DNA from 3 places in the Kocuria himachalensis genome. Region 2 is predicted to be linked to each of the others. Evidence: riboswitches for the same ligand, from Rfam matches in the RefSeq annotation. Region 2 holds a riboswitch; each other region holds the start of a gene.
The links. Region 2 has a riboswitch for S-adenosylmethionine ahead of ACYVM4_RS02780 (O-acetylhomoserine aminocarboxypropyltransferase/cysteine synthase family protein). Riboswitches for the same ligand answer to the same signal wherever they lie in the genome.

Region 1: linked by a shared signal. The riboswitch ahead of ACYVM4_RS14450 (cobalamin-independent methionine synthase II family protein) and the one ahead of ACYVM4_RS02780 (O-acetylhomoserine aminocarboxypropyltransferase/cysteine synthase family protein) in region 2 are both predicted to bind S-adenosylmethionine.
Region 3: linked by a shared signal. The riboswitch ahead of ACYVM4_RS14635 (methylenetetrahydrofolate reductase) and the one ahead of ACYVM4_RS02780 (O-acetylhomoserine aminocarboxypropyltransferase/cysteine synthase family protein) in region 2 are both predicted to bind S-adenosylmethionine.

What each region holds. Positions count from the first base shown of each region.
Region 1 is NZ_BAAGPL010000019.1:440,800-443,038, reverse strand. Features, by position in the region: gene ACYVM4_RS14450 (cobalamin-independent methionine synthase II family protein) at 1-1,079, opposite strand, end outside; SAM riboswitch class I at 1,093-1,195, opposite strand; gene ACYVM4_RS14445 (3-hydroxybutyrate dehydrogenase) at 1,367-2,122, shown strand; gene ACYVM4_RS14440 (IclR family transcriptional regulator) at 2,176-2,239, opposite strand, start outside.
Region 2 is NZ_BAAGPL010000003.1:213,098-215,336, reverse strand. Features, by position in the region: gene ACYVM4_RS02780 (O-acetylhomoserine aminocarboxypropyltransferase/cysteine synthase family protein) at 1-1,193, opposite strand, end outside; SAM riboswitch class IV at 1,232-1,353, opposite strand; gene ACYVM4_RS02775 (Lrp/AsnC family transcriptional regulator) at 1,464-1,916, opposite strand; gene ACYVM4_RS02770 (thiamine pyrophosphate-dependent enzyme) at 2,159-2,239, shown strand, end outside.
Region 3 is NZ_BAAGPL010000019.1:478,171-480,409, forward strand. Features, by position in the region: gene ACYVM4_RS14630 (glycosyltransferase) at 1-597, opposite strand, end outside; SAM riboswitch class I at 806-912, shown strand; gene ACYVM4_RS14635 (methylenetetrahydrofolate reductase) at 984-1,910, shown strand; gene metE (5-methyltetrahydropteroyltriglutamate--homocysteine S-methyltransferase) at 1,967-2,239, shown strand, end outside.

The DNA.
Region 1 (2,239 bases), on a different contig from region 2:
CGGCCCACCTGGCGGGCGAAGCGCTCGATCCGGTCGGCCACGAGCTCGGGGTGCTCCACGACGTTGGTCGCGTGGGAGACGATCCCCGGGATGATGACCTTGCCCTCGGGCAGCTCGTGGTCCTGCCACACCTTCCACTCGTGCTCGTGCCGGGCGTTGGCGGCCTCGAAGCTGTAGCCGCCGGCCCTGATGGAGAGCATGAGCTCCACCAGGTGCTCGAACCCGAGGTCCGTGGTGTGCGGACCGTGCCAGGAGCCCCAGCACAGGTGGAAGCGGACCTGCTCCTCCGGGATGCCCTCGAGGGCGTAGTTGAGGGCCTCGACCCGCTTGCGCGTGAACGCCAGGTAGTCCTCCACGCTGGGCTCGGGGTTGACCTGGTCCCAGTTCTCCGCGATGGACGGGTCGTCGATCTGCACGATCAGCCCGGCGTCCGTGATCGCCCGGTACTCCTCGCGCATGACCTCGGCGCACGCGGTGAGCACCTCGTCCTCGTCCGCGTAGTGGGTGTTCTCCAGCCGGGCGCACGAGCCCGGGGACAGCGCGGCGAGATAGCCCTCGCTCGCGCCCGTGGCCTGCAGGCTCGCCCGGAGGTTGCGGATGTCGGCTTCCAGCGCCGCGTGGCCCGTGTACTCCAGCTTCCCGGTGATCTTCGGGAACGGCGCCTGCTTGCCCGTGGTGATGCCCGAGGCGGGGTCCGTGTACGCCTCGTGGAAGATCCGGCGGTCCCGGCGGTCCCCGAAGCTCGTCAGCACCACCCGGCCGGGGGAGGAGCGCTGCGGCTCCTGCTCCCACAGGTCCACCTCGCCGGGGGTGAGGCCCGAGATCCGCGCGAAGATGTAGTGCCACCAGGCGCCGTAGTCGACCTCCGCGGCCATGACGTGGCCGTACTCGCCGTCGTTGACCACGTCGATCCCGAGCTCGTCCTGCCGGCGGACCACGTCGACCACGGAGTCCTGCAGGAGCCGGTCGTACTCGGCCTCCGGGACGCCGCCCTTCACCCGGTTCGCCTCGAGCAGCGACGGGGTCCGGGGGAGGGACCCGGCGTGGGTCGTGAGGATGCGGTCGGCACTGTGCAGCATGGGGCGTACGTCCTTTCCATCGGTCCTGGCGGTAGCACCGGAGGCGAGACGGGGAACCGTCGCCCGGGTTGCTGCGGCGTCGTCGAGCCAGATCTCTCGGCCGCTCTGGATGGTGACCTCCCCATCCAAGCGCACCGCCGGGCGCCGCGCCATTCGGCGCCCGCGTGACGGGCGTGACGGAATGTGACACGCGCGGTCCTGCTCGCCGTCGTGGTCCGGATCACATACCGTGACGGTGAGCGGTGCCCCGGACCCGGCGGGCACCGCGGACGGAAGGAAGGATCCCCATGTTCCAGGACAACGGCCTCGAGGGGCGCACCGCGCTCGTGACGGGCGGAGCGAGCGGCATCGGCCTGGCGGCCGCCCGAGCCCTCGCCGGCTCCGGCGCCCACGTGGTGGTGGCCGACGTCGACGAGGCCGGCGCCCAGCGCGTCGCCGGCGAGCTCGGCGGGCGGGCCTGGGCCGTGGACCTGCTTGACACCGGGGCGCTCGCCGGGCTGAGCCTGGAGGTCGACGTGCTGGTCAACAACGCCGGCATCCAGAAGGTGTCCCCCCTGCAGGAGTTCGACCCCGCGGACTTCCACCGCATCCTCGTGCTGATGCTCGAGAGCCCGTTCCTGCTGGTGCGCGCGGCGCTGCCCCACATGTACGAGAAGGGCTGGGGGCGCGTCATCAACGTCTCCTCCGTGCACGGGCTGCGGGCGTCCCCCTACAAGAGCGCCTACGTCTCGGCCAAGCACGGTCTCGAGGGGCTCTCCAAGACCATCGCGGTGGAGGGCGCGGCCCACGGGGTGACCAGCAACTGCATCAACCCCGGCTACGTGCGCACCCCGCTCGTCGAGAAGCAGATCGCCGACCAGGCGATGGTGCACGGCATCCCCGAGTCCGAGGTGGTGGAGCGGATCATGCTCGGCGAGACGCCGATCAAGAAGCTCGTGGACCCGGAGGACGTCGGCAGCCTCGTCGCGTGGCTGGCCGGGCCGCACGCATCCATGGTCACCGGGGCGTCCTACACGATGGACGGCGGCTGGACCGCGCGCTGAACCCCGCCCCGTGCGCCGGTCGTGCGCCTCGTCCGGGACCGTCCCGGGGCCGCTCAGCGGTGGCCCAGCTCCCGGGAGAGCCGGTGGGCCTCCGTGAGCAGGGCCCGCCCCAGCGGC
Region 2 (2,239 bases):
TCGGGGGTCAGGCGGCAGTGCGTCATCGCCGCCGGGTGGGCCACGAGGCTGCGGGTGTCGCCGATGTTGGCGACCAGCTTGAACAGCCGGAGCGCGTCGATGAACGGTCCCACGGCGTCGTCCGGGGCGGCGAGGTCGAAGGAGAACACGGAGCCGGTCCCGCGCGGGAAGTCGCGGGCCGCGATCCCGGCGCCGGGGTCCCCGGGCACGCCGGGGTGGTGGACGCGGGCGACGGCGGGGTGCTCCGCCAGGAACTCGGCCACCGCCAGCGCGGAGGCCGTGTGGCGGGCCACGCGCAGGTCCAGGGTCTCGGTGCCCTGCAGGATCTGGCTGGCGTTGAACGGGGACAGCGTGGTCCCGAGGTCGTGCACGTACTTGGCGCGGACGAGGTGCAGGTAGGGGCTGGCCCCGGCGCACTTGTCGACCAGGCTCAGCCCTCCCCAGCGGGCGCGGGCCCGGGTGAACTGCGGCCACTTGTCGGGTCGCGCGGACCAGTCGAAGGTCCCGCCGTCCACGACCGCCCCGGCGAGCGCGTTGCCGTGCCCGCCCAGGAACTTGGTGGCCGAGTGCACCACGATGTCGGCCCCCTTCTCCAGCGGCCGGTACAGGGCCGGGGACGCGAGGGTGTTGTCGACGACGACGGGCACCCCGGCGGCCCGGGCGACGTCGGCGATCCCGGGCAGGTCCGGGAGGGTGGCCAGGGGGTTGCCGATGGACTCGAGCAGGAACGCGCGGGTGTCGGGGCGCACGGCCGCGGCCCACGCCCCCGGGGCGGTGGGGTCCACGAAGGAGACCTCGATGCCGTAGTCCGCGAAGGAGTCGGTGAGGAGGTCCACCGTCCCGCCGTAGAGCTTCTCGGAGGCCACGAGGTGCTTGCCGGTGCCCTGGCCGAGCAGGGCCAGCAGCGCGACGGCCACGGCCGACTGCCCGGAGCCGGTCGCCACGGCGCCCGCGCCGCCCTCGAGGTCGCTGATCCGCTGCTCGAGCACGGCCACCGTGGGGTTGCCGGTGCGGGTGTAGGTGAAGCCCGCCCGGGTCTGGGCGAACATCTGCCGGGCCGCCTCGTAGTCCGGGAACTCGAACGCCGCGGTCTGGTAGATCGGCACCGTCAGGGTGCGCTGGGTGACCTGGTCGTGGGTGCCGGCGTGGATCTGCCGGGTCGCGAGGTCGTGATCGGTCACGGGGGTGGACATGGCGCTGCTCCTGTGCGCTTGCTCTTACCCGCACCGGTCATCCGCTCGGGCCCGGTGGGCACGCCGCGGAAGATGCAGGCCGCTTCCTCATCCGAACCACCCAATGAGCATGGGGTTGGTGCGTGACCAAGTCGGAGCTTGGCGGTCACGTCTCGTGAAGCTGGAACAACACTATGCGCAGAGGTAGTGGCTGTCCCTCCGCGACGGAAGATGACGACCGTGACGGTTCATGACGCCGGCCGTGCGCGGCGGACGTGCCGGGCCCGGGCGTCAGGCCCGCGTGTCGATGTCCTCGAAGATCAGGAACGTCTGGGTGTCCACCACGCCGGGCAGCTGCTGGACGTGCTCGAAGATGACCTGCCGCAGGTGCACGGTGTCCACGGCCCGCACGAGGAGCATGACGTCGAAGTTCCCGCCCACCAGGGCGATGTGGTGCACGGCCGGGATCGCCCGGAGCTGGGCGCACAGCTCCCGCCAGGTGTTCTGCTGGAGCTTGAGCGTCACGTAGGCGGAGGCCTGCAGGCCCGCCCGCACCGGGTCGATCACGGTGCTGAAGCGCAGGATCACCCCCTCGTCCCGGAGCCGGTTGATCCGGGCGTAGGCGTGGGCCCGGGAGACGTGCACGGCCGCGGCGATCGAGGTCACCGACTGCCGCGCGTCCCGGGACAGCTCCGCGAGGATCTTCCGGTCGGTCTCGTCCAGCGGCACGGGGGTCGAGGGCACGGCGGGCTCCTTCGGGGCGGGTCGGTCGCAGCGTCCGGAACGTGCCGGACGAATGCGTGTGCTCCACGCCACACTAGAACATTTCGTCCACGCGTAGTGCACTGTCTGTCTCAGTCTTCTGCATTTTCCCGGCTCTGTGGATACGAACCATGTCCGGTTCCCATACTGGGGAGACAGAGCTGCACCAGCCTTCCTGCCTCCCCGGGCCCGCGAGCGGACCGGGGACCGACCGAGGGGACACCATGAGCCAGACCGTCGAGACCCCCGGGGACCCCATCCTCCGGGCCTCCCAGACCTTCGGCATCACGCCGGAGCAGTACATG
Region 3 (2,239 bases), on a different contig from region 2:
CGCCCGGTCGCGGAAGCCGACGGCGACCTCGGTCTGCGGCATCCGCGCGTTGACGGCGTGCACGGTCAGCTCCGTCTCGATCTCGAACCCGCGGGAGAGACCGGGGAAGGACTTGACGAAGCGGCGCGAGAAGACCCGGTAGCCGCTGAACATGTCGGAGACCCTCCGACGGAAGGCGAAGGTGACGAGCGCGTTGAAGAACCTGTTGCCGGACTCGTGCCCCGACCGGTAGGCGGTGCTGGTGACCTGCCGGCGCACGCCCACCACGTGGTCGTAGGGTCCGGCGAGCAGCGTCTCGATCAGGAGAGGGACGTCGGCCACGTCGTAGGTGTCGTCGCCGTCGATGAGCACGTAGACGTCGGCGTCCAGGTCCGCGAAGGCCCGCCGGACCACGTTGCCCTTGCCCTTCTCGTCCTCGCGCCGCACGTGCGCCCCCGCACGCCGGGCGGCTTCGACGGTGCCGTCGGTCGAGCAGTTGTCGTAGACGTGCACCTCGATGCCGGGCACCGCGGCGTGCAGGTCGGTCACGACCCGCGCGACGGCCGTCTCCTCGTTGTGGCAGGGCACGACGGCGACGATGCGGGGGGTGGAGGGCATGGGCACTCGTTCCTGCGGTCCGGGGCGGGGGGTGGCTCGTCCATTATGGCGAGTGGGCGCGGGGCGCAGGACCGTGGTCCCCCGCCGGTGCGTCGACGTGCGTCCGTGTTGCGTCCTGTGACGTCCCGGTCGTCACAGTCGGCGCACCGGCGTCTTCTGGGCGTCCGCACTTGGCAGCACGGCGGGGCAGCCGCTGGAATGGGTCCTGCATCTATCCAGAGCGGCCGAGAGACCTGGCTCGTCGACGCCGCAGCAACCATCCGCGCCCCCGCCACGGGGTGGGCGGAACGGTGCTCCCGCCAGGACCGATGGAGCTGTCGCTTCCCTTCCGGGTCCACCCCGGGACGGTTGCTGCCCTCCCTCGGGGTGACCCTTGGAGGAAGAACGTGACACCACCCCCGATCCCCCGGCCGGCGCCGCCGTCCCTGTCCTACGAGCTGTATCCACCGCGCAGCGCGGCGAGCGCCGACACGCTGCTGCGGACCATCGAGGAGCTCGAGCCCACCCGGCCCGACCACGTCTCGGTGACGTACAGCGGGGACGAGCAGCGCCGGGACAGCTCGCTCGCCCTGCTCGACCACCTCCTGGCCCGCACGAGCCTGCGGCCCCTGGCGCACCTGACGTGCGTCGGCAGCACCCGGGCCGAGCTGGAGCAGACCGTGGCCGTGCTGGTCCGACGCGGCGTCCGGGGCGTCCTGGCCCTGCGCGGGGACCGGGAGCCGGGGGCCGAGCCGGGCGAGCTGCGGCACGCCGGCGAGCTCGTGGAGCTCGTGCGGGAGGTCGAGCAGCGCCACACCGCGGCCCTGGCGGCCGGCCGGCTCGCCGTAGGCGTGGCCGCCTACCCGACCCGGCACCCGGAGTCGCCCTCGTTCCGGCACGACGTCGAGGTGCTGCTGGCCAAGCAGCGCTCCGGGGCGGACTTCGCGATCACCCAGGTCTACTTCCGCCCGCAGCGCTACGAGCGCCTCGTCGCGGCGGCGCGCGCTGCCGGGGTGACCATCCCGATCGTCCCGGGGATCATGCCGGTCACCGACCCGCGGCGGCTGCGCACGCTGTGCCGGCTGGCCGGCCTGGCGCCCCACCCGGGTCTGGCCGCGGCGCTGGAGGACGCACCCGGTCCCGTCGAGCGGCACCGCGCCGGCGTGGCCTTCGCGGCGCGGCTGGCCCGCGCCGCCCTGGACGCCGGCGCCCCCGGAGTGCACCTCTACACCTTCAACGAGCACCGGGCCGCGCTCGACCTGCTGGAGCACGTGGAGCTCCCGCGCGTCCCGCACGTGCCCGTCCCGCTCGACGACCTGCTGCTCCCCGCCTGAGCACGCACTGCCCCACCGTTCCGCACGACCTCTCGACCCCTTTTCAGGAGACCACCATGACCACTGTCCCGTTCCCCGCCGCCACCATCACCGGCTACCCCCGGATCGGCCGCCGCCGCGAGCTGAAGACGGCCCTCGAGGCCTACTGGGCCGGGCGCTCGACCCGCGAGGAGCTCGAGTCGACGGCCGCCGACCTGCAGCTCGCGACCCACCGCCGGCTCGTGGAGCTGGGCCTCGGCGCCCAGGACTCGTCGCTGCCCGCGGCGTTCCCCCTCTACGACCAGGTGCTGGACACCACCGTGGCCCTCGGGGCGGTCCCGTCCCGCTTC